4 regions of the Stenotrophomonas sp. NLF4-10 genome follow, and region 1 is predicted to be linked to each of the others. Evidence: predicted binding sites of a transcription regulator. Region 1 holds the regulator's gene; each other region holds the start of a gene.
The links. The regulator FliA, encoded in region 1, starts transcription of late flagellar genes. The targets are predictions, from matches to a motif close to TAAAGTTTNNCNNNCNNNGGCCGATAA.
Positions count from the first base shown of each region.

Region 2: MIC98_RS17070 (methyl-accepting chemotaxis protein) is a predicted target of FliA. The motif match lies at 2,253-2,279, and genes of this name have one in related genera.
Region 3: MIC98_RS10845 (methyl-accepting chemotaxis protein) is a predicted target of FliA. The motif match lies at 3,316-3,342, and genes of this name have one in related genera.
Region 4: MIC98_RS16515 (GGDEF domain-containing protein) is a predicted target of FliA. The motif match lies at 3,567-3,593, and genes of this name have one in related genera.

Region 1 covers NZ_JAKSEE010000003.1:1,943,839-1,948,968, forward strand. Annotated here, with positions in the region: gene MIC98_RS09115 (chemotaxis protein CheA) at 1-1,494, opposite strand, end outside; gene MIC98_RS09120 (protein phosphatase CheZ) at 1,499-2,119, opposite strand; gene cheY (chemotaxis response regulator CheY) at 2,119-2,511, opposite strand; gene MIC98_RS09130 (RNA polymerase sigma factor FliA) at 2,525-3,277, opposite strand; gene MIC98_RS09135 (MinD/ParA family protein) at 3,274-4,161, opposite strand; gene flhF (flagellar biosynthesis protein FlhF) at 4,148-5,130, opposite strand, start outside.
Region 2 covers NZ_JAKSEE010000003.1:3,050,792-3,055,921, forward strand. Annotated here, with positions in the region: gene MIC98_RS14430 (YbaB/EbfC family nucleoid-associated protein) at 1-267, opposite strand, end outside; gene dnaX (DNA polymerase III subunit gamma/tau) at 274-2,175, opposite strand; gene MIC98_RS17070 (methyl-accepting chemotaxis protein) at 2,355-5,039, shown strand.
Region 3 covers NZ_JAKSEE010000003.1:2,290,195-2,295,324, reverse strand. Annotated here, with positions in the region: gene MIC98_RS10850 (methyl-accepting chemotaxis protein) at 1-823, opposite strand, end outside; gene MIC98_RS10845 (methyl-accepting chemotaxis protein) at 1,003-3,198, opposite strand; gene MIC98_RS10840 (porin) at 3,372-4,532, opposite strand; gene MIC98_RS10835 (chemotaxis protein CheA) at 4,789-5,130, opposite strand, start outside.
Region 4 covers NZ_JAKSEE010000003.1:3,481,801-3,486,930, reverse strand. Annotated here, with positions in the region: gene MIC98_RS16525 (AarF/UbiB family protein) at 1-878, opposite strand, end outside; gene MIC98_RS16520 (DUF808 domain-containing protein) at 1,059-1,955, shown strand; gene MIC98_RS16515 (GGDEF domain-containing protein) at 2,019-3,521, opposite strand; gene MIC98_RS16510 (phasin family protein) at 3,864-4,220, opposite strand; gene queD (6-carboxytetrahydropterin synthase QueD) at 4,289-4,645, opposite strand; gene MIC98_RS16500 (DEAD/DEAH box helicase) at 4,776-5,130, opposite strand, start outside.

The sequences.
Region 1 (5,130 bases):
CCCGCTCAGTTCGCGGATGCGCGACTGCACCACGTCCATGCCGACGCCGCGGCCGGAGATGTCGGTGACCTCCTGCTTGGTCGAGAAACCGGGCAGGAACACCAGGTGCAGGCATTCCTCGCTGCTCAGGCGGGCGGCGGCCTCGGGGTCGAGCAGGCCCTTCTCGCGCGCCTTGGCGCGCAGCCGCTCGGGGTCGATGCCGGCGCCGTCGTCCTGCACCTCGATGCTGACGTAGTCGCCTTCCTGGTGCGCGGACAGGCGCACGTGGCCGCTGCGCGGCTTGCCCTGCGCCTCGCGCAGGTCGGGCATCTCGATGCCGTGGTCGATGGCGTTGCGCACCAGGTGCACCAGCGGGTCGGCCAGTGCCTCGACCAGGTTGCGGTCGAGCTCGGTCTCGGCGCCGATCAGCTCCAGGTCCACTTCCTTCTTCAGGTTGCGGGCGACGTCGCGGGCGACCTTGGGGAAGCGCGAGAACACCTTGCCCACCGGCTGCATGCGGGTGCGCATCACCGCCGATTGCAGGCGCGCGGTGGCGATGTCCAGCACCGAGACGGCGCGGTCCAGCTCCTCGTCCTTCAGGCGCATGCGCAGGGTCTTGAGGCGGTTGCGCGACAGCACCAGCTCGCCGATCAGGTTGACGATGGCGTCCAGCCGCTTGGTGTCCACGCGCACGGTGTGCTCGGGCTCGACGGCCGGCTTGCCCGGGGCGGCGGCGGGCTTGGGCGTGGCCGTCGTGCGCGGCGCCGGGGCCGGCGCAGCGACGGTGGCCGCGACCGGCTTGGCGCCGGGGGCGGCACCGCCATGCAGTTCGTCGAGCAGGGCTTCGAATTCGTCTTCGGTGATCAGGTCGTCGCCGGCCTTGGCCTTGGCGGCCGGCGCGGCGGCCGCGACCGGCTTGGCGCCGGGAGCGGCACCGCCGTGCAGTTCGTCGAGCAGGGCCTCGAATTCGTCCTCGCTGATCAGGTCGTCGCCGCCCTTGGCGGGCTTTGCCGCGGCGGCCGGTTTGGCGCCGGGTGCGGCGCTGCCGTGCAACTGGTCGAGCAGGGCCTCGAATTCGTCTTCGTCGATCAGGTCGCCGTCGGCCGCGGCGGCGGCCACCGGGGCGGCGGCCGGGACCGCGTCGACGTCGAACAGGGCGATCAGCGCCGGCGGCGCGTGCTCCGGTTCGGTGCCGGCGGAAACGGCGTCGAGCATGGCCTGCAGCCAGTCCAGCGACTGCTGCGCGGCGTCGAAGTGGTGCGCCTGCAATACCGCCTTGCCCGAGCGCGCCATGCCCAGGGTTTCCTCGGCGGCGTGGCACAGTTCGACCATCGCGTTGATGCCGAGGAAGCCGGCGCCGCCCTTGAGCGTGTGGAAGCCACGGAACACCGCGTTGAGCTGGTCGCCGTCCTGCGGCGCCTGCTCCAGCGTCACCAGCTGCTCGCCGAGGCGGTCCAGAATTTCCTGGGCCTCGAGGATGAAGTCGGCGGCGATGTCCTCGTCGAAGGCGCTCATGGCGTCACAGCCCCAGGTCGGAGAGCAGGTCGTCGGCGTCGTTCTGGGAAACGGCGTGGCGGTCCAGCCCGGTGACGGCGGGGCCGGCCAGGCCGTCGCGGCTCTCGTTTTCCGGCGGCGGCAGGCCGAGCGCGCCGAAGCCCTCGTGCACGCGGCGGACGATGCCGACCACGCGGCGGATGATCTGCCCGGTCAGGTCCTGGTAGCTCTGGGTCAGGGCGATCTCGGTCAGGTTGTGGCGGATGCGGTCCAGCACCTGCTGCTGTTCCTCGGCCGGCAGCGCGCCTTCGTGCAGGTGCGCGGTCAGGGTGCGGCATTCCTCGGCCAGGTCGAGGGTGCGGTGGGTGGCCTTTTCGGTCATCTCCACCACGTGGTCCAGGCGCGCGCAGGCATCGGTCAGCTCGCCGGCCTCGGACGGCAGCGTCGGCAGTTCGCCCAGCGCCTTGCCCAGCTCGCGCGCCAGCCGGCCGAGCCCGGCCACCATCGGTTTCTCGCGCGCCGCGGCAAGGGCGTCAATTTCCCGGCGCCAGCCGGTTTCGTCGCCGCTTTCCAGTGCCGTCAGCGCGTCCTGCAGGCGTTGCGCCAGCAGGGCCCTTTCGTTTGCGGTGCCCGCGGAGGCGTTCATCAGGCGCTGGCCCCCAGCCGCTCGAAGATCTTGCCCAGCTTCTCCTGCAGGGTCTGCGCGGTGAACGGCTTGATGATGTAGCCGTTCACGCCGTTCTGCGCGGCCTCGATGATCTGCTCGCGCTTGGCCTCGGCGGTGACCATCAGCACCGGCAGGGTCTTGAGCCGGACATCGGCGCGGATCGCCTTGAGCAGCTCGATGCCGGTCATCACCGGCATGTTCCAGTCGGTGACCACGAAATCGAACGGCTGGCTGTTGAGCAGCGCCAGCGCGGCGTGACCGTCCTCGGCTTCGGCGGTGTTGGTGAAGCCCAGGTCGCCCAGCAGGTTCTTGACGATGCGCCGCATGGTCGAGAAGTCGTCGACGATCAGGATCCGCATGTTCTTGTTCAAAAGGTGTTCCTCTTCATGGTTCGTCGAGGCCGGCGTCGGCCGCCTCGAAAATCTTCAGCCGGCCGCGCAGGCGCAGCATGGCCTGGCCGTGGATCTGGCAGACGCGCGACTCGCTCACGCCGAGCACCGCGCCGATCTCCTTCAGGTTCAGTTCCTGCTCGTAGTACAGCGACAGCACCAGCTGCTCGCGTTCGGGCAGCACGGCGATGGCCTTGCCCAGCTCCTCGCCGAACTGGCTGCGTTCGAGCATCTGCTGCGGGGTCGGGCCGCCGCTGGTCGGGGTGTCCAGTTCGCCCTGGTCCTCGATGCGCGATTCCAGGCTCAGCACCTGGCCGCGCGCGGCGTCCTCGATCAGCCGCAGGTAGTCCGGCAGCGGCATCTCCATCGCCTCGGCCACTTCGCTGGCGCTGGCGGCGCGGCCGGTTTCCTGCTCCAGCCGGCGGATGGTGGCGGCGGCGTCGCGGGCGCGGCGGTGCACCGAGCGCGGCACCCAGTCGCCACGGCGGATCTCGTCGATCATCGAGCCGCGGATGCGGATCGAGGCATAGGTTTCGAAGGAGGCGCCCTGTTCGGCGTCGTAGCTGCGCGAGGCCTCGATCAGGCCCATCATGCCGGCCTGGATCAGGTCGTCGATCTCGACGCTGGCCGGCAGCCGCGCGGCCAGGTGGTGGGCGATGCGCCGCACCAGGTCCGAGTGGCGGACGATGACGTCGTTGGCGCTGGCGCGCTGCACTTCGCGGTAGTGGGCGGCGGCCGCGGGTTTCATGTGGCCACCCCGCGCTGCTGCAGGATGCGCTCGAGGAAGAACTCGACGCCGCCGCGCGGCTCGGTGGGCGCCTGCCAGCGCGCGGTGCGGCGGGCGATCTCCTGGATGGCCTGCGCCGCCGGCGAGGCCGGGTACAGCTTGACCACCGGCTGCTGGCGCTGCACCGACAGCCGCAGCCAGTCGTCCTGCGGCACGCAGCCCAGGTAGTTCAGCGAGACGTCGGCGAGGAACTTGTCGCAGACCCGCACCAGCTTCTCGTACAGCACGCGGCCCTCGTTGGGGTCGCGCACCATGTTGGCCACCACCTGCATGCGGTCCACGCCGCGCTCGCGCGAAAGCACCTTGATCAGCGCGTAGGCGTCGGTGATGGACGCTGGTTCGTCGCAGACCACCACCACGGTGTCCTGCGCGGCCTGGCAGAAGGTCAGCACGCTGTCGGTGATGCCGGCGGCGGTGTCGATGATCATCACGTCCAAGTCGCGTTCCAGCTCGGAGAACACGTTGACCAGGCCGACGTGCTCGGCCGGCTGCAGCTCGGCCATGTGCCGGCGGCCGGATGCGGCCGGCACCACCAGCACGCCGCCGGGGCCTTCGATGATCACTTCTTCCAGCGTGCAGCGGCCGGCGACCAGGTCGGCCAGGGTGTTCTTCGGCTGCAGGCCGAGGATGACGTCGATGTTGGCCAGGCCCAGGTCGGCGTCCAGCAGCAGGGTGCGCTTGCCCATGCCGGCCAGCGCCACGGCCAGGTTGGCCGAGACGTTGGTCTTGCCCACGCCGCCCTTGCCGCCGGTCACCGCGATGGTGCGCACCGGCCCGGCCGGCTGCAGGCGGGTGGCCGACAGCGGGAAGGCGTTGGTCAGTTTGGCGTATTCACGCGACGGCATCGGTCAACTCCGGAGTACTGCATGGCATATCGGCCGCTCGGCGCAAATCTTCAAGGCGAAGTACCAGATTGGCCGCCGAGGCCCGGTGCAGATCTTCCGGCACATCCTGCCCATCCGTCACCCACGTGATCGGCAAATGGTGATCCACTGCCACCGAAAGCGCCGAACCCAGCCGCCCGGTCTCGTCCAGCTTGGTCAGCACCAGCCCCTGCGGGTTGGCTGCGCCGAAGCGGCGCACCACCTCGTCCATGTCCTGGAAGCCGGTGTTGGCCGGCAACACCAGCAGGGTACGGATCTGCCCGGCCGCGCGCAGCCACTGCAGCTGGGCGGTGAGGGCGCGGTCGCGCTGGCCGAGGCCGGCGGTGTCGATCAGCACCAGTTTGTAGTCGGCCAGCCGCTCCAGCAACTGGTTCAGGTTGGTGCCGCTGTGGGCCTCGTGCACGGCAATGCCGAGCTGGCGGCCGAAGCCGTACAGCTGCTCGCGGGCGCCGATGCGCTGGGTGTCGGTGGTGACCAGGGCTACGTCGCGCGGGGCGTGGGTTTCGGCGAAGCGCGAGGCCAGCTTGGCGATGGTGGTGGTCTTGCCGGCGCCGGTGGGGCCGACCAGGGCGATGACGCCGCCGGTCTCGATCGGGTCGGCCGGGGTGATCGGCAGCTTCTTCGAGATCAGCCCCAGCATCAGGCCACGGGCGCGCGCCGGGTCGGTGTCGGCCGGGATCTGCATCGCCACGTCGCGGGCCAGGCCGGCGTCGAAGCCGTATTCGTCCATCAGGTCCAGGGCGCTGGCGCGCACCGGGTTGCCGCGCAGGCGCTCGTCGTTGAGGCGGTGCATCTCGCGCTCGATCAGCTGGCGCATGCCGGTCATTTCCTGGCGCAGCTGGGTCAGCTGCTCGTCGTCGCGCGGGGCGCTGGCGACCACGCTCAGCGCCGGGGCGGCAGGCCCCGGCATCTGCACCGGCGCCAATTCTG
Region 2 (5,130 bases), 1.1 Mb from region 1:
CATGCGCGCCTGCGATTCGGCGTCGATCTTGTTGGAGGCGTCATTGAACGCCGCCGCGATCAGGTCCTCGACCATTTCCTGGTCGGACAGGATGCTAGGATCGATGCGCACCTTGCGGCACTCCTTGGTGCCGGTGAGGGTGATGTTGACCATGCCGCCGCCGGCGCTGCCGGTGACTTCCAGCTTGGCGATTTCTTCCTGGGCCTTCTGCAGGTTTTCCTGCATTTTCTGGGCCTGTTGCATCATCTGGGCGATATTGCCGCGCATGCTTGCTTACTCTTCAAAGGGACGGATGGAATCGGCCACGACCCGTGCGCCCTGCGCGAGCAGGTGCTGTACCTGCGGGTCGGCCATGAAGGCGGCCTCGGCCGCGGTCTGTCGTTCGCCACGCTGGCGGTCGGTGCGGGCGTGCAGGGTCTCGGCCTGCGCCTCCTGCCCGGCCTCGACCACGATCTTCGGCGCGCTGCCCAGCGCCTGCGCCAGGGTCTGCGCCAGCGCCGCCAGCGAGCGCTCGGACTGCAGGTATTCGAAGCCCGGCGGCAGCGCCAGGCGCAGCACGCCATTGCGGTAGCTGACGAAGGCGGCGTTGGCCGCCAGTTCGCGCGACGGCCCGGACAGGCCGCTGGCGGCAACCAGGTCCAGCCATTGCCCGGCGCTTTCCAGCGCACGCGTGGCGGCGGCGCTGCGTTCGACGGCGGGCGGCGGCGCAATCGCGATGCCGTCGGCGCGGAACGGCGAAGGCGGCGCCTGGCGAACCGGGGCCGGCAGGGCGTCGGCCGCGTCGTCGCGCGCCTGCGCGGCGGCGGTTTCTTCCATCCACGGCGGCAGGTCGTCGTCGCGGTGGGCTGCTGTCGGGGCCGGCAACGGGGAAGCCACCGGCTCGGACCGGGGTTCGCGCACACGCAAAGGCTCGGGCGCGGCGGCCACCGGGTTCGCTGCCGCATAAGCCCCCGGGGAAGGATCTGCGGGCGTGGCATTCGCCCGCCGCACCGGCGCGGCCATGGCCGCGGCCGACGCCACAGGCGCGGAACCGCTTGCCGACGACGCTCCAGCGCCCGCCTCCGGGCCGGCGCCTTCCGGCACCGCCGGCACGCTGCCGGCCGGGCGGAAGGCCAGCATGCGCAGCACGGTCATTTCGAAACCGGCGCGCGGGCTCGGCGCCAGATGCAGGTCGCGGCGGCCGCCCAGGGCCATCTGGTACCACAGCTGCACCACTTCCGGGCGCAGGCGCGGCGCGAACGCCACCGCGTCGATGCCGTCGCCCGGCACCAAAGCGCCCGGCACCAGTTGCTGCACCTGGATGCGGTGCAGCGCCTCGGCCAGCGCATCGAGCACACCGCTCCAGTCCGGCGAGAAATCGGCCAGCGCGGCCACCACCTGCAACAGCCGCGCGCCATCACCCGCGGCCAGCGCATCGAGCATCGCCGCCACCTGGGTACGGTCCACGGTGCCGAGCATCGCCCGCACCACCTCGTCGCCCAGCACGCCGCCGGCATAGGCGATGGCCTGGTCCAGCAGCGACAGGCCGTCGCGCAGCGAGCCATCGGCGCCGCGCGCCAGCTGCGCGATGGCACCGTCCTCGAACTCGATCTGCTCGGCAGTGAGGATCCGGGTCATCTGCCCGCGGATCTGTTCCTCGTCCAGCCGCTTCAGGTTGAACTGCAGGCAGCGCGACAGCACGGTCACCGGCAGCTTCTGCGGGTCGGTGGTGGCCAGCAGGAACTTCACGTGCTCCGGCGGCTCCTCCAGCGTCTTCAGCAGCGCGTTGAACGCCGCCTTGGACAGCATGTGCACCTCGTCGATCAGGTACACCTTGTACTTGCCGCGCGAGGGCATGTACTGGGCGTTCTCGATCACCTCGCGCACGTCGTCCACGCCGGTGTTGGAGGCCGCGTCGATCTCCAGCAGGTCGATGTAGCGGCCGGCGTCGATGTCCAGGCAGGCCGCGCACTGGCCGCAGGGGTCGGCACTGGTGCCGTGCTCGCAGTTCAGCGACTTGGCGAAGATGCGGGCGATGGTGGTCTTGCCGACGCCGCGGGTGCCGGTGAACAGGAAGGCATGGTGGACGCGGCCGCTGTCCAGCGCGTTGCTCAGCGCGCGGACCACGTGTTCCTGCCCCACCAGCTCGGCGAAACGCTTGGGGCGCCACTTGCGGGCGAGGACGAGGTAGGACATCAGGCAACCGTCTTCATCTGGACCGTCATTGTGCCGGTGCCGGCCGGCCGGTGCCACACCCGCGCCGCCGGCCCGGTTAAAGATCCGGCCGCCGGGGGCGATATCTCCAGCAACGGGGCCGGCATTGCCGCCCAGCCTTGTGCTGACTGCGCTCCGGCAACATTCCAGAGGTTGGACCAATGCAAGTTCGCCGAACGGGTTTGAAATCGGTGGTGGCGCGTACCGCGCTGGTGCTGGGACTGGTGGCCGCGGCCTGCTTCGCCGGCGCGGCGTGGCTGATCCAGCAGAAGGCGGCGGCGGTGCAGGAGGCGGCCGCCCTGAACGAGCTGGAGCACCTGGCCCAGGCCGAGGCCGCCAAGGTCCGCGGCGACGCCACCGAGACCCTGTCGCGCGTGCGCGGCCTGGCCGACGCCACCGAGGCGCTGATGGCCCGCGGCGACGCCAGCCGCGGCGAGGTGTCCGCACTCACCCGGCGCTTCACCGCCGCGGACGCGGCGGTGCTGGGCTACTGGCTGGAATTCGAGCCCAATGGCTACGACGGCCGCGACGCCGAGTTCGCCCGCAGTTGGCCCGAGGGCGAACCCGAGGGCGACGAACTGCAGGCCTTCATCGCCGGACTGGACCCCGACCAGCAGGTCAGCAGCGACGCCGGCCGCATCTCCATCTACTGGACCCGCCAGGGCGACGCCGAACCGGCGTTGCAGGACACCGTCGGCAGCAGCAACGAGATCAAGATCGACGGCCCCGACGCCGAGAAGTACTACGTGGCGGTGAAGGAGCGCGGCGACGAGCTGATGTTCGAGCCGTACCTGGACGACGTGGGTACCACCAAGGTGCTGATGACCAGCCTGATGGTGCCGATCAAGCTGGACGGCCAGTTCCACGGCGTGGCCGGCGCCGACATCGCCCTGTCCGCCATCCAGGCCAACCTCGCCAAGGTGCGCCCCTACCAGCGCGGCGTGGTGCGCCTGCTCTCGCCCACCGGCGCCGTGCTCGCCGCGCCGGAGCAGCAGAGCCTGGGCAAACCGTTCGCCCCGGACCTGGCGCCGCTGCTGGCGCGGCTGGCCAAGGGCGAAATCGTCCACCAGCGCACCGTCGACGCCAGCGTCGGCGGCGAGGTCTTCCGCGTCTACGTGCCGATCACCGTCGGCCATGCCCCGGACGCCTTCGCGCTGATGGTCTCGGCCCCGGTCGATGTGGTGATGGCCGGTGTGGTGCAGATCCGCAACCGGGTAATCTGGGTCGGCGTGGCCAGCGTGCTGGCGCTGGTGACGGTGGTCGTGCTGCTGCTGCGGCAGCTGGTCGGCACCCCGCTGCGCGGCATCGTGCAGGGCGTGGACGCGGTGGCCGCCGGGCAACTGGACTACCCCATCGCCGCCGGTGGCGACGACGAAGTGGGACAAGTCTCGCGCGCCCTGCGCAAGATGCAGGCCGACCTGAAGGCGCGGCTGGACGCCGAGCGCCGCATCGCCGCGGAGAACCTGCGCGTGCGCATCGCCTTGGACAATGCCGGCACCGCGATGCTGATCGCCGATGCCGGCGGCCGCGTCGCCTATGCCAACCCGGCGATGCGGCAACTGCTGGCGCAGCACCGCGCCGAACTGGCCCGGCACCTGCCCGATGCCGATCTCGAGCATCTTGAGGAACAACCGCTGGCACAGCTGCAGCCCGACGGTGGCGACGCGCTGGCCCACATCGAAGGCATCGTGCAGCGCGAACTGGCCTTCGGCAGCGCCGTGTTCGCGCAGACCGCCGCACCGGTGGTTGCCGGCGACGGCCAACGGCTGGGCGTGGTGGTGGAATGGCGCGACCGCAGCCAGGAAGTGGCGGTGGAGGCCGAAGTGGGCAGCGTCATCGACGCCGCCGCCGACGGCGACCTGTCCCGGCGCATCGGCCGCGACGGCAAGACCGGTTTCTTCCGCCGCCTGGCCGACGGCGTCAACGGCATGCTCGACGCCAACGCCGGCACCATCGGCGACGTGCAGCGCGTGCTCGGCGCGCTGGCGCAGGGCGACCTCACCCAGCGCATCACCGCCGACTACCGCGGCGTGTTCGGGCAGATGCGCGACGACACCAACGCCACCGTGGAGCGCCTGACCGGCATCATGCAGGGCGTGCGCGGCGCGGTGGACGCCATCGGCACCGCCGCCCACGACATCACCGCCGGCAACAACGACCTGGCCGCCCGCTCCGAGCAGCAGGCCGCCAACCTCGAGGAAACCGCCGCGTCGATGGAAGAGCTCACCTCCACCGTGCGCAACAACGCCACCACCTCGCAGCAGGCGCGGCAGCTGGCCACCGGCGCGGCCGACATCGCCGGCCGCGGCGGCGCGCTGGTCGGGCAGGTGGTCGAGCAGATGGACGGCATCAGCCACGCCTCGCGGCAGATCGAAAGCATCATCGGCGTGATCGACGGCATCGCCTTCCAGACCAACATCCTCGCCCTGAACGCCGCGGTGGAAGCCGCCCGCGCCGGCGAGCAGGGCCGCGGCTTCGCCGTGGTCGCCAGCGAAGTGCGCCTGCTGGCGCAGCGCTCGGGCGAGGCCGCGCGGCAGATCAAGGGCCTGATCGGCGACTCGGTGCAGCGCGTGGGCCAGGGCGCGGCGCTGGTCGGCGACGCCGGCGACACCATGCGCGAGATCATCGCCTCGGTGCAGCGCGTCAGCGACCTGATGGCCGAGATCGCCGCCGCCTCGCAGGAACAGAGCGCCGGCATCGAGCAGGTCAACCAGACCATCGTGCAGATGGACGGCGCCACCCAGCAGAACGCGGCGATGGTGGAGGAAGCCAGCGCCGCGGCCCGCTCGCTGCAGGAGCAGGCCGACGAACTGGCGCAGATGGTGGCGGTGTTCCGGCTGGCCTGAACAGGCCGCCGCCACCGGGCGGCGCACGGAGGCGGACTGCCGCCCGACTCCGCGTTCCCGACTTGTGGCCGCCGTCCCGCCCCTATAGAAT
Region 3 (5,130 bases), 350 kb from region 1:
TGTCTTCGGCGGTGGCGGCCAGGATCGCCTTGGTGGTGGCGTCCTCGCGCTTCTTGCCGATCTGGCCGGCATCCGGCGAGCCCACCACCGTGCCCATCGGCGACAGCAGTTCGGCGTGGCCCGCGCCCATCGGCTTGAGCTGCGACACGCGCTGCTGCAACCGGGAAAGCTCGAAGTCGGAGGTGACCACGCCCAGCACCTCGTCGCCTTCCATGATCGGGATGGCGATGGTGGTCAGCAGCAGGGTCCTGCCGCCGACCTCGTACGGGTAGGGCTCGATGATGACCGGCTTCTTCAGGGTCTTGGGGGTGACGTACCACGCGCCCAGCTCGGGGTCGTCGTAGTCGCGCAGCGGCTCGCTGACCAGTTCGTCGCCGACCCGCGCCCAGTAGCTCATGAAGCGCCCGGTATCGTCGTGCGACGGGGCGTTGACGAACTCGGCGTCCTTGCCGTCGAACGCCTCGGGTTCGAACAGCACGCAGGTGCCTGCGCGTTCGGGGTGCGCCACCAGTTGCTGCTTGAGGGTCTGGTCCACGGTGGCGCGGCTGATCTGGCCGCGCTGGACCAGCAGGCTCTCGGCCAGCGTCTGCGTCGCGTCGTAGGTCTGGCTCATCTCGATGGCCATGCGCTGCGCCTCGAACTGGGCCAGGTTCTCCAGCGTGGCCTGCGAGGAGGCCAGCAGCGCGCGGCTGCTCTTCCAGTAACTGATGGCGGCGGTGAGGCCGAAGGCGGCCAGGGCGATCAGGGCGATGCCCAGCATCAGGCGGGAGGCGACGCTGCTCTTCTGCTCGCTGGAGGCGGGGCGGCGGGGCGGTGTGGACATGGCGGAGCCGATGGCGGTGGTATCCCCCGCATCATCGGCTTTGGAGGCTGATTCTTGAGGGTGGTTTCAACTGTCACCGGTGACGAAAATCGCAGGAGCGACGCCAGTCGCGACCGGGCTTTGTCGGCAATACCCCGGTCGCGACTGGCGTCGCTCCTGCATGAAAACTTCCCGGGGGATCAGAATTCCTGCCAGTCGCCTTCGTCGCGCGCGGCCGGTTCTATGGCTGCCGCGGGCTTGGGTTTGGATGGAGTGGCGGCTACCGGCTTCGGCACGGGTTTCGGGCTGGCCGGTGGCGGCGCGTTGCCGATGCGGAACACGGCCACCGCTTCGGTCAGCTGGTTGGCCTGTTCCTCCATCGAACGCGCGGCGGCGGTGGCTTCCTCGACCAGCGCGGCGTTCTGCTGGGTGGTCTCGTCCATCTGCACGACGGTCTGGTTGACCTGTTCGATGCCGGCGCTCTGCTCCTGCGAGGCGGCGGAGATCTCGGCCATGATGTCGGTCACGCGCTGCACCGAGGTGACGATCTCGCCCATCGTGCTGCCGGCCTGGTGCACCAGCTGCGAGCCGTCGGCGACCTTGCCGACCGAATCCTCGATCAGGCCCTTGATCTCCTTGGCGGCGCCGGCCGAACGCTGGGCCAGCGTGCGCACTTCGGAGGCGACCACGGCGAAGCCACGACCCTGCTCGCCGGCACGCGCGGCTTCCACCGCGGCGTTGAGCGCAAGGATATTGGTCTGGAAGGCGATGCCGTCGATGACGCTGATGATGTCGGCGATCTTCTTCGACGAGGCTTCGATGGCCGACATGGTGGTGACGACCTGGCCGACGATCTCGCCACCCTGCGAGGCCACGCCATGTGCGCCCTGCGCCAGTTGGTTGGCCTGTCGCGCATGTTCGGCGTTCTGGCGCACGGTGGAGGTCAGTTCCTCCATCGAGGCGGCGGTTTCTTCGAGGTTGGCGGCCTGCTGCTCGGTACGGCGCGACAGGTCGTTGTTGCCCTGCGCGATTTCGGAGGCGGCCAGGTTGATGCTGGATGCGGCGCTCTGGATGCGGCCGACGATGCCGGTGAGGTGTTCGATGGTGGCATTGGTGTCGGCGGCGAGTTCGCCGAAACGGCCCGGCAGCTTGTCGTCGCTGCGCCGCGACAGGTCGCCCTCGGCCACGGCGGACATGGTCCTGCCGATTTCGGAGATGCCGTGGTCGGCGGTGACCATCAGGTTGTTGAGGGCGTCGATCAGTTCGGCATAGACGAACTGGAAGCGGCCGGCGTCGCCGCGCTGGCCGAAATCGCCGGCCACGGCGGCGTCCACCAGCTTCTTGAGCTCGTGGTTGACGCTGAGCAGGCTGGCCTTGACCGCGTCCACCGCGGCGGTGGCCTGCGCCTTCTGCCCGGGAAAGCGGGCCACGTCGCGCGACAGGTCGCCGCGACCGTAGGCGGCCACCACGTCCAGGATCTGCGCGGTGTCTTCCAGGTGGGCGCCGACCAGCGTGTTGATGCCCTCGGCCATGTTGCCGTAGGCGCCGGGGAAGCGCTCGGCGTCGATGCGATGGTCGATGTTGCCGGCGGCGTGTTCGCTGGCCATGCGCGTCTGCGCGGCGGCGAATTCGCCGAGGGTGGCGACCATGCCGCGCATGGCGCGGGCCAAGGTGCCGATCTCGCTGGCGTCGTCGTGGCTGATTTTGCGTTCGAGGTCGCCGCGCGCGACCGCGTTGGCCAGGTCCACCACGTCGTGCAGCGGGCGCACGATCGAGCGGCTGGTGCCGACGGCCGCCGTCGCCGCCAGCAGCAGGGCGACGATGGCCAGCACCGAGATCGCCAGCAGGCTGAAGCGGTAGCTCTGCTCCTGCGCGTCCACCGACTGGTCGAGCAGCCGGATGTTGTGCTCCACCAGTTCGGTCAGCTTGTCGGCGGTGGCCTGGCGCAGGTCGGCGGCGGCCTTGGCCGGTTCCATGTCGCCGACTTCGAGGGCGGCGACCAGGGCCTTGCTGTTGTCGAAGTAGCGGTCTGCGCGCGCCATGACCTCGCCGTACAGGGCGCGGTCGCGGGGATCGCTGATCTTGCGTTCGTAGGCCTTGGCCAGGGTGAAGAATTCCTGGCTGCCCTGTTCCAGCTCGGCGGCGTATTCGGCGCGCTTGGCCTCGTCGTCGACGCTGGCCACCAGGCCGCGCTCGCTGACCCGGTATTCGGCCAGCATGGTGGACAGCCGGCCCAGGTCGCGGATCGCCGGCACCGAGTCGGTGGTGACCTTGCGCGCCATCTTCTGGGTGTTGCCCATGCGCTGGGCGGCGAATCCGCCGGTGATCAGGATCAGCAGGGCCAGCGCGGAGAAGCCGATGGCAAGGCGCTTGCCGATGGAAAGATTCTGGAACATGGGAACTCCGGGCAACAATGGAATCGCGGCTGGGACGGCCGCTGCGCGGACGGGAAGACGCAGCGGTGACGGTTGCCCGGCGCGGACGGTACGAGCCCGGCGCCGGGCTTTTGACAACTAGCGGCGATGCCGGGGAAACCTTGAGCCGGGAAGCGCCGGCGGCCGTCAATGCCTCAGAAGTACAGCTGCGCCCGCAACTGCAGGATTTCCGGTTGCACGTGGTTGCCGCCGCGGCGGGCGTCGGCGCGGATGTAGTTGGCCTGGAACTTCAGGTGGCTGCCGAGGTACCAGTTGGCGCCCAGCGTCCAGTTCGACTCGCGGCCGCCGTCGATGCCGGCGTCGTCCAGGTCGATGTGGCTGTAGCGGGCCAGCAGTTCCACCGCGCCGTATTTGCCGGTGGCCTTGGGATTGGCGACGTTGCCGCCGCCGTAGCTGCGCGACTGGCCGGTGAGCAGCCAGCTGCCGAGCAGGTACCAGCCGTCGCCGCGGTAGTCGGGCAGGGCGTGGCGGTGGGTGGTCTGGCGCAGGTATTCGCCCTGCAGCGACCACGGGCCTTCGATCCACAGCGCTTCCAGGCCGTGGCGGTCGATGCGACCGACGTCGCGCAGGGGGCCCGAATCGACCAGCCGGGTGCCGGTCAGCGAGGCCTCGGGCTTGGCCCGCCAGCGCACGTTGGGGGCGATTTCCACGCCCAGTCCATTGGTTTCGGCATGGGGGTGCTCGCGGGTGGCGGAGGCGCCCAGGTGCAGCACGCGGGTGCTTTCCTTCCACGGGGTCCACGCCAGCCGCACGGCCTGGCTGTCGCCGCGGTTGTTGCCTTGCAGGTCGTGGCCGTAGGCGCCGGCGTTGAGCAGCCAGCGCGGCCGTTCCAGCGCCCAGCTGATGCCGATGCGGCGGCCCTCGTAGAACGCCTGCGTGGGCAGGCTGTTTTCCATGAAGGCGCCGTTGCGGGTGGCGGTGTTGCCCTCGAAGCCCAGCGGCAGCTTCATCTGGCCGATGCGCCACTTGCCGATGTCGCGGCCGGTCAGGCCCTTGCCGTCCAGCCGCAGCGCCACGTCCATCCAAGTGTCGGACTGGAAATCGTAGGCGGCGGTGAAGTCGTACAGGCCCTTGCGCTTGAGCGCGACGCCGAATTCCTTGCGGCGCCAGTCGTGGTCGTTTTCCAGCGCGCTGCCGTCGGCGTCGAAGTGGTTGACGTCCCAGGCGAAGTTGCCGGCGAGCGCGACCTCGGTGCCGTTGGCGAAGGTCAGCTTCGGTGGCCATGCGCTGGCCTGCGTCTCGGCGAACACCGGGGCGGCGAGGGCGAGCAGGGCGAGTGGGGCGATGCGTTTCATGCGAGTGTCCTTGGATTCAAAGACTCATTACCCAACAGGGCGCGAGGTGAATGCCCCTCTCCCCTGGGGAGAGGGGTTGGGGCGAAGCCCTCGTGCGGCTTGATTCAAACAGCGGTATCCCGGTTGTCTTCCCCCCCGGGCGCGTGGCGACGCGTTCGTCATCACGATCGCCGGTAATTCTTTGCGGCGCGGCTTCGCCCGAACCCTCATCCGCCCCTACGGGGCACCTTCTCCCGGAGGGAGAAGGAAAAACCCCTCAAGCCGCCTGCGGCACGCGCAGCGAGCGCACCAGCCCGCCGACGTCGACGATCAGCGCGACGCGGCCGTCGCCGAGGATGGTCGCGCCGGACACGCCGCCGATGCGGCGGTAGTTGTTCTCGATGTTCTTGACCACCACCTGCTGCTGGCCGAGCAGTTCGTCCACTTCCAGCGCGATCTTCTGGCCGTCGCCCTCGACCACCACGACGAGCGGGTCGGCGTGGCTGTCGGTGCGGTAGCCGTAGTAATTGCCCAGCGACAGGATCGGCAGGTACTCGCCGCGCACGCGCAGCACGCGGCCTTCGCCGGCCATCGTGCGGATGTCCTCGGCCTTGGGCTG
Region 4 (5,130 bases), 1.5 Mb from region 1:
CCCAGGTCGAAGATCGCCAGGCGCCCGTCGGGGGTGACGCGCAGGTTGCCGGGGTGCGGGTCGGCGTGGATCTCGCCGTGCACGAAGATCTGGTCGAGGTAGCCGCGCACCAGCGCCGCGGCCAGCGGCAGCATCGACTGCTCGGTGCGCCGCACCGGCGGGATGGCATCCACGCGCACCCCGTGCGCCAGCTGCATGGTCAGCACGCGGCGGCCGCACAGGTCCCACAGCGGCTGCGGCACCCACAGCTCCGGGTACGGCGCCAGGTGCCGGCCGAAGCGTGCGAGGTTGACCGCCTCGGCCTCGTAGTCCAGCTCCATGTGCAGGGTCTTGGCGAACTCGTCCAGCCAGTCGGAAAAGCGCACGCGGCGGCCGACCCGGGTCAGGTGGTCGGCGGCGCTGGCGAAGCTGCGCAGCACCGCCAGGTCCGAGCGCAACTGCGCGGCGACCTCGGGCTTCTGTACCTTGATCGCCACCTCGCGGCCGTCGTGCAGCACCGCTCGGTGCACCTGGGCGATGGAGGCGCAGCCCAGCGGCTCGGGGTCGAACGCCGCGAACAGCTTGCCGACCGGCGCACCCAGTTCCTCCTCGATCACCGCGCGCACCTGCTCCACCGGGATCGGTGCAACCTGTTCCTGCATGCGTGCCAGCACCGCCACGTAGTCGGGCGGGATCATGTCCGGGCGGGTGGACAGCACTTGGCCGAGCTTGACGAAGGTGGTGCCCAGCGCTTCGAGGTCGGCGACGAACTGGTCCGGGTCGCCGGCGGCCGGGGCCTTTTCCAAGCGCGGCAGTTCGCCGTCCAGCTGCAGGCCGGAGAAGATGCCCGAGTGCCGGTAGCGCAGCAGCAACCGGACTATCTGCTGGCGCCGGTTCATGCCGCCGATCAGCACGGGGCCGGGGGCATCGCATGCGGTGGTGGTCAAGGCCGGCCCTCGTCGTGCGTGGAGCCGGCAGTGTCGCCGGGGGGCGGTGGGCGGCGGGTGAATGCGCCGGAGCACGCCACCGCCACCGCGGATCGGCGAATATTCCGTTTTCCCATCCTCGGTGCCCCATCAATGGCCGGAGCCAGCCTGCTCGCCCTGCTCGACGACATCACCAGCCTGCTGGACGATGTTTCCATCCTCACCAAGGTCGCGGCCAAGAAGACCGCCGGCGTGCTCGGCGACGACCTGGCGCTCAACGCGCAGCAGGTCAGCGGCGTCACCGCCGCGCGCGAGTTGCCGGTGGTCTGGGCGGTGGCGAAGGGCTCGCTGCTGAACAAGGCGATCCTAGTGCCGGCGGCGTTGGCGATCAGCGCGTGGCTGCCGTGGGCGATCACGCCGCTGATGATGGCCGGCGGCGCCTTCCTCTGCTACGAGGGCGTGGAGAAGCTGGCGCACAAGTTCCTGCACCGGCACGAGGACGGCGGGCAGCGCCAGGCCGAGCGCCTGGATGCGCTGGCGAAGGAAACCGCCGACATGGCGGCGTGGGAGCGCAACAAGGTCCGCGGCGCGATCCGCACCGACTTCATCCTCTCGGCCGAGATCATCGTGCTGTCGCTGGGCGTGGTGGCGAAGCAGCCGTTCATGCAGCAGGTGCTGGTGCTGGCGGCCATCGCGCTGGCGATGACGGCGTTCGTCTACGGGCTGGTGGCCGGCATCGTCAAGCTCGACGACCTCGGCCTGTGGCTGTTGCGCCGGGGCCGCGCCGCAATGGCGGCCGGCCGCGCGATCCTGCTGGCGACGCCGTGGCTGATGCGCGGCCTGTCCGTCGCCGGCACCGCGGCGATGTTCCTGGTTGGCGGCGGCATCCTGGTGCACTCGCTGCCGGCGTTGCACCACTTCATCGTCGGGCTGGCGCCGGCGAACCTGGCATGGCTGGCCAATGCGCTGGGCAGCGTGGTGGTGGGCATGGTGATGGGCGCGGCGGTGCTGGCGGTGGTCGGCGGCGTGCAGCGTTTGCGCGGCAGGTAGGCAACCGGTTCCCGACAGTGCGGAGGGGGCTTGGAGTGGAGAGCGGATGGCGGCGGAACGCCGTTATTGCGCGCTACCCACCCGGTCGCGTCCGGCCTGCTTGGCCGCGTACAGCGCATGGTCGGCGCGCTGCAGCAGGGTGTCGGCCGCTTCGCCCGCCTGCCATTGCGCGACGCCGGCGCTGAAGCGCACCTGCACGCGCTGTTCGCCATGCAGGAACGGCCGCTGCGCCAGCAGTTCCTGCAGGCGCCGCAGCTGCGACTCGGCCTGCGCCTGCGCCATGCCCGGCAGGATCAGCACGAATTCGTCGCCGCCGAGCCGGGCGATCTGGCCGTGGCTGCCCAGCCGCGCCTGTATCGTGCCGACCATGTGGCGCAGCGCGTGGTCTCCGCCGGCGTGGCCGTGGACGTTGTTGATCTGGCTGAAATGGTCCAGGTCCAGCAGCGCCACGCTGAACGTCGAATCGGCGTTGCCGGTGGCCAGCGCGAGCTGCTCTTCCAGCCCGCGGCGGTTCAGCGCGCCGGTCAGCGGGTCGGTGCGCAGTTGGCTGTCGGCCTGTTCCAGCTGTTGTTCCAGCTGCAGCACGCGCTGCTCGGCGGCCTTGGCTTCGGCACGGGCGCGGGACAGGTGGTCGCGCGCGCGCAGCGCCTGCGCCTGCAGGCGCGCGGTGTCCTGCAGCACGTCCTGCAGCAGCTGGCCGAGGTCGGCGAGGTTGCGCGTCTGGCGCACGGCGACGGCGTAGCCGGCGATGCGGTCGTGGTACTCGCCGGTCTGCGCGGCCATGCCCTCGACCTGCTCGACGAAGTCGACCATCAGCTCCTGCATCGCCGCCTTGGATTCGTCGATGCCCTGCTTGAGCAGGCTTTGCCGGTAGATCACCTCGCGCAGGTCGTTGCGGGTGCGTTCCAGCGAGGCACGGTCGAGAGAGCCGGACAGCAGCTGGCGGATGGCGCCGATCTGCTCCTGCAGCCAACTGCCGCCGTCGATCAGTTCGGCGACGTTCTGCAGCAGCAGGTCGAACAGGCTCAGCAGCAGGTCATGCTGTTCGTGCAGCACGTTGTTGCGCACGCCTACCTGGTGGCACAGCTCGCGCAGGTGCTGCTCCACCGGTTCCAGCGGCTGCCCGCCGTGCCAGCCGCGTAGTTCCTCGCCCATGCGCCGCGCCTGCGTTTCCAGCTCCGGCGCTTGCAGCAGCAGGCTGCTGAGCACGGCGTCGAGGGTGTTGCGGAGCATGTCGCGCAGGCGCGCGGCTTCGCCGTTGCCGGCGTGTGCATGCTCCAGGTCGAGGTGGCGCAGGTACTTGTCGATCAACTGCCGCAGCAGCCGGCCGTAGCGCTTCCAGTCCCGGTTGGCATGGGCGCCGTGCAGCAGTTCCCCCAGTTGGCCGAGTTCGCCGGGCAGCGCGGCCATGCCTTCGGCGAAGACCAGCAGCAATGCTTCCGGCGCATGGGCCGCGGACTGCGGGTCGCTGGTATTGGCAGGTACCGTCGCGGCCGCTTTGCGGCGCGCGAGGATGCGCCCCAGGCCAGCGGGTTCGGGCGGCGGAGTGTCGGGGCTGTCGGCCATCACGGGCGTTCGGATACGGGCGGCAGGAAAGTGAACGATGCCCGATTATCGGCCGTCGCGGCACTGCCTTGAACCGCCGCCGGCCATTGTCCAGGCCTCCGATTGCGGGGATGGGCAAGCTGCGCGTGCCACGGCGGCGGCGCTTGGTAGAGCGGGGCTTGCCCCGCTGAGGCTCTACCGGGAAGACCCCAGCGGGGCAAGCCCCGCTCTACGAGGAAGCGGTGTACTCGGAATGGCTCCCCGGGGTTGGGAAATGAACCAAAAAAAGACCCGGCAACGGGGGCGTTGCCGGGTCCGGGATGCGCGGGGGAGGGAAACCGCGCAAATCGCTTGTCTGTTGCCTCAGCGCGCCTTGCGTGGCTGCGCCGGTGCCGGGGTGAATGGTTGCCGCGCCAGTTCGCCGATGGCGATGCCGGTCTTCAGGCCCAGGTCCAGCATTTCCTGGCCGGCATTGCCCAGCCGCTGCAGGTTGTCGCCCGCCACCTGCAGGCCCTTGGGCAGCAGCGTGGGCAGTTCTGCGCCAGCCTGCGACAGTTCGCCGATGAAGCCGGCGGTGGCATTGGCGTTGCGCTCGAAGGCGCGCAACTGCACGCCGAACGCGCTCTCGGCGTTCTCCAGCGCCAGCCGGTTGGCGCGATTGGCCGCGGCGGCAAGGTGCCGGGTGTAGTCGTTGAAGGAGGCGTCGAAGCGGGCGGACATGGCGGAACTCCAGCTTTGTTGCGTCGCAACATAACACGGCTGGCCGGGAATGCAAGCGCCTGGCGGCCTCAGTCGCCGCGGTAGCGGCAGCCGGAGGTGCAGGTCTCGTGCACGGTCACCGCGCTCAGCTGTGGCAGCGCCGGCTTGAGCCGTTCCCAGATCCACATCGACAGGCGTTCGCTGGTGGGGTTTTCCAGCCCGGGGATGTCGTTGAGGTAGTGGTGGTCGAGCTGCTCGTACAGCGGCAGGAAGGCGGCCTTGATGTCGCCGAAGTCCATCACCCAGCCGGTTTCGGCGCCCGGTTCGCCGCTCACTTCCAGGCGCACGCGGAACGAGTGGCCGTGCAGGCGCGCGCACTTGTGGCCGGGCGGCACGTTGGGCAGCCGGTGCGCCGCTTCCAGGGTGAAGTCTTTGAAGATGTCCATGCGTTGATTGTAGCGGCCGGGGTGGCCGGCCCTGTCGGTGAATAGGCGGGTGGAACATGCAAAAAGGCGGGAGCGCACGGCCCCCGCCTTTCCTGCCTGCGGCGCTGCGGGGGCCGGGCCCCCGCGGTATTCAGACCGCGCTGGTCGGCCGCGGCGCGCTGCCGGAGCGGCGGCCACCGCGGCGGCGGCGCGGTGCGCCGGCCGGCTGCTCGCGGTGCTGGCCACCGTTCTCGCTGCGCGACTTGCCGGGCTGGCCGGCATGGGCGCCGCGGCGCTGGCCCTGCGGGTTGCCATTGGGGCGCCCGGCGCCGTTGCCGCGCCGCGGCGGGCGCTCGCCGCCGGGCTGCTCGGCCTTGCCCGGGGCGCTGTTGCCCCAGCGGATCGGCGTCTGCGGCTCGAAGCCGGCGACGTCGCGGATGTCCATGTCGCGGTCCAGCAGGCGCACGATCTGGCGCAGGTACTTGGCGTCTTCCTGCGCCACCAGC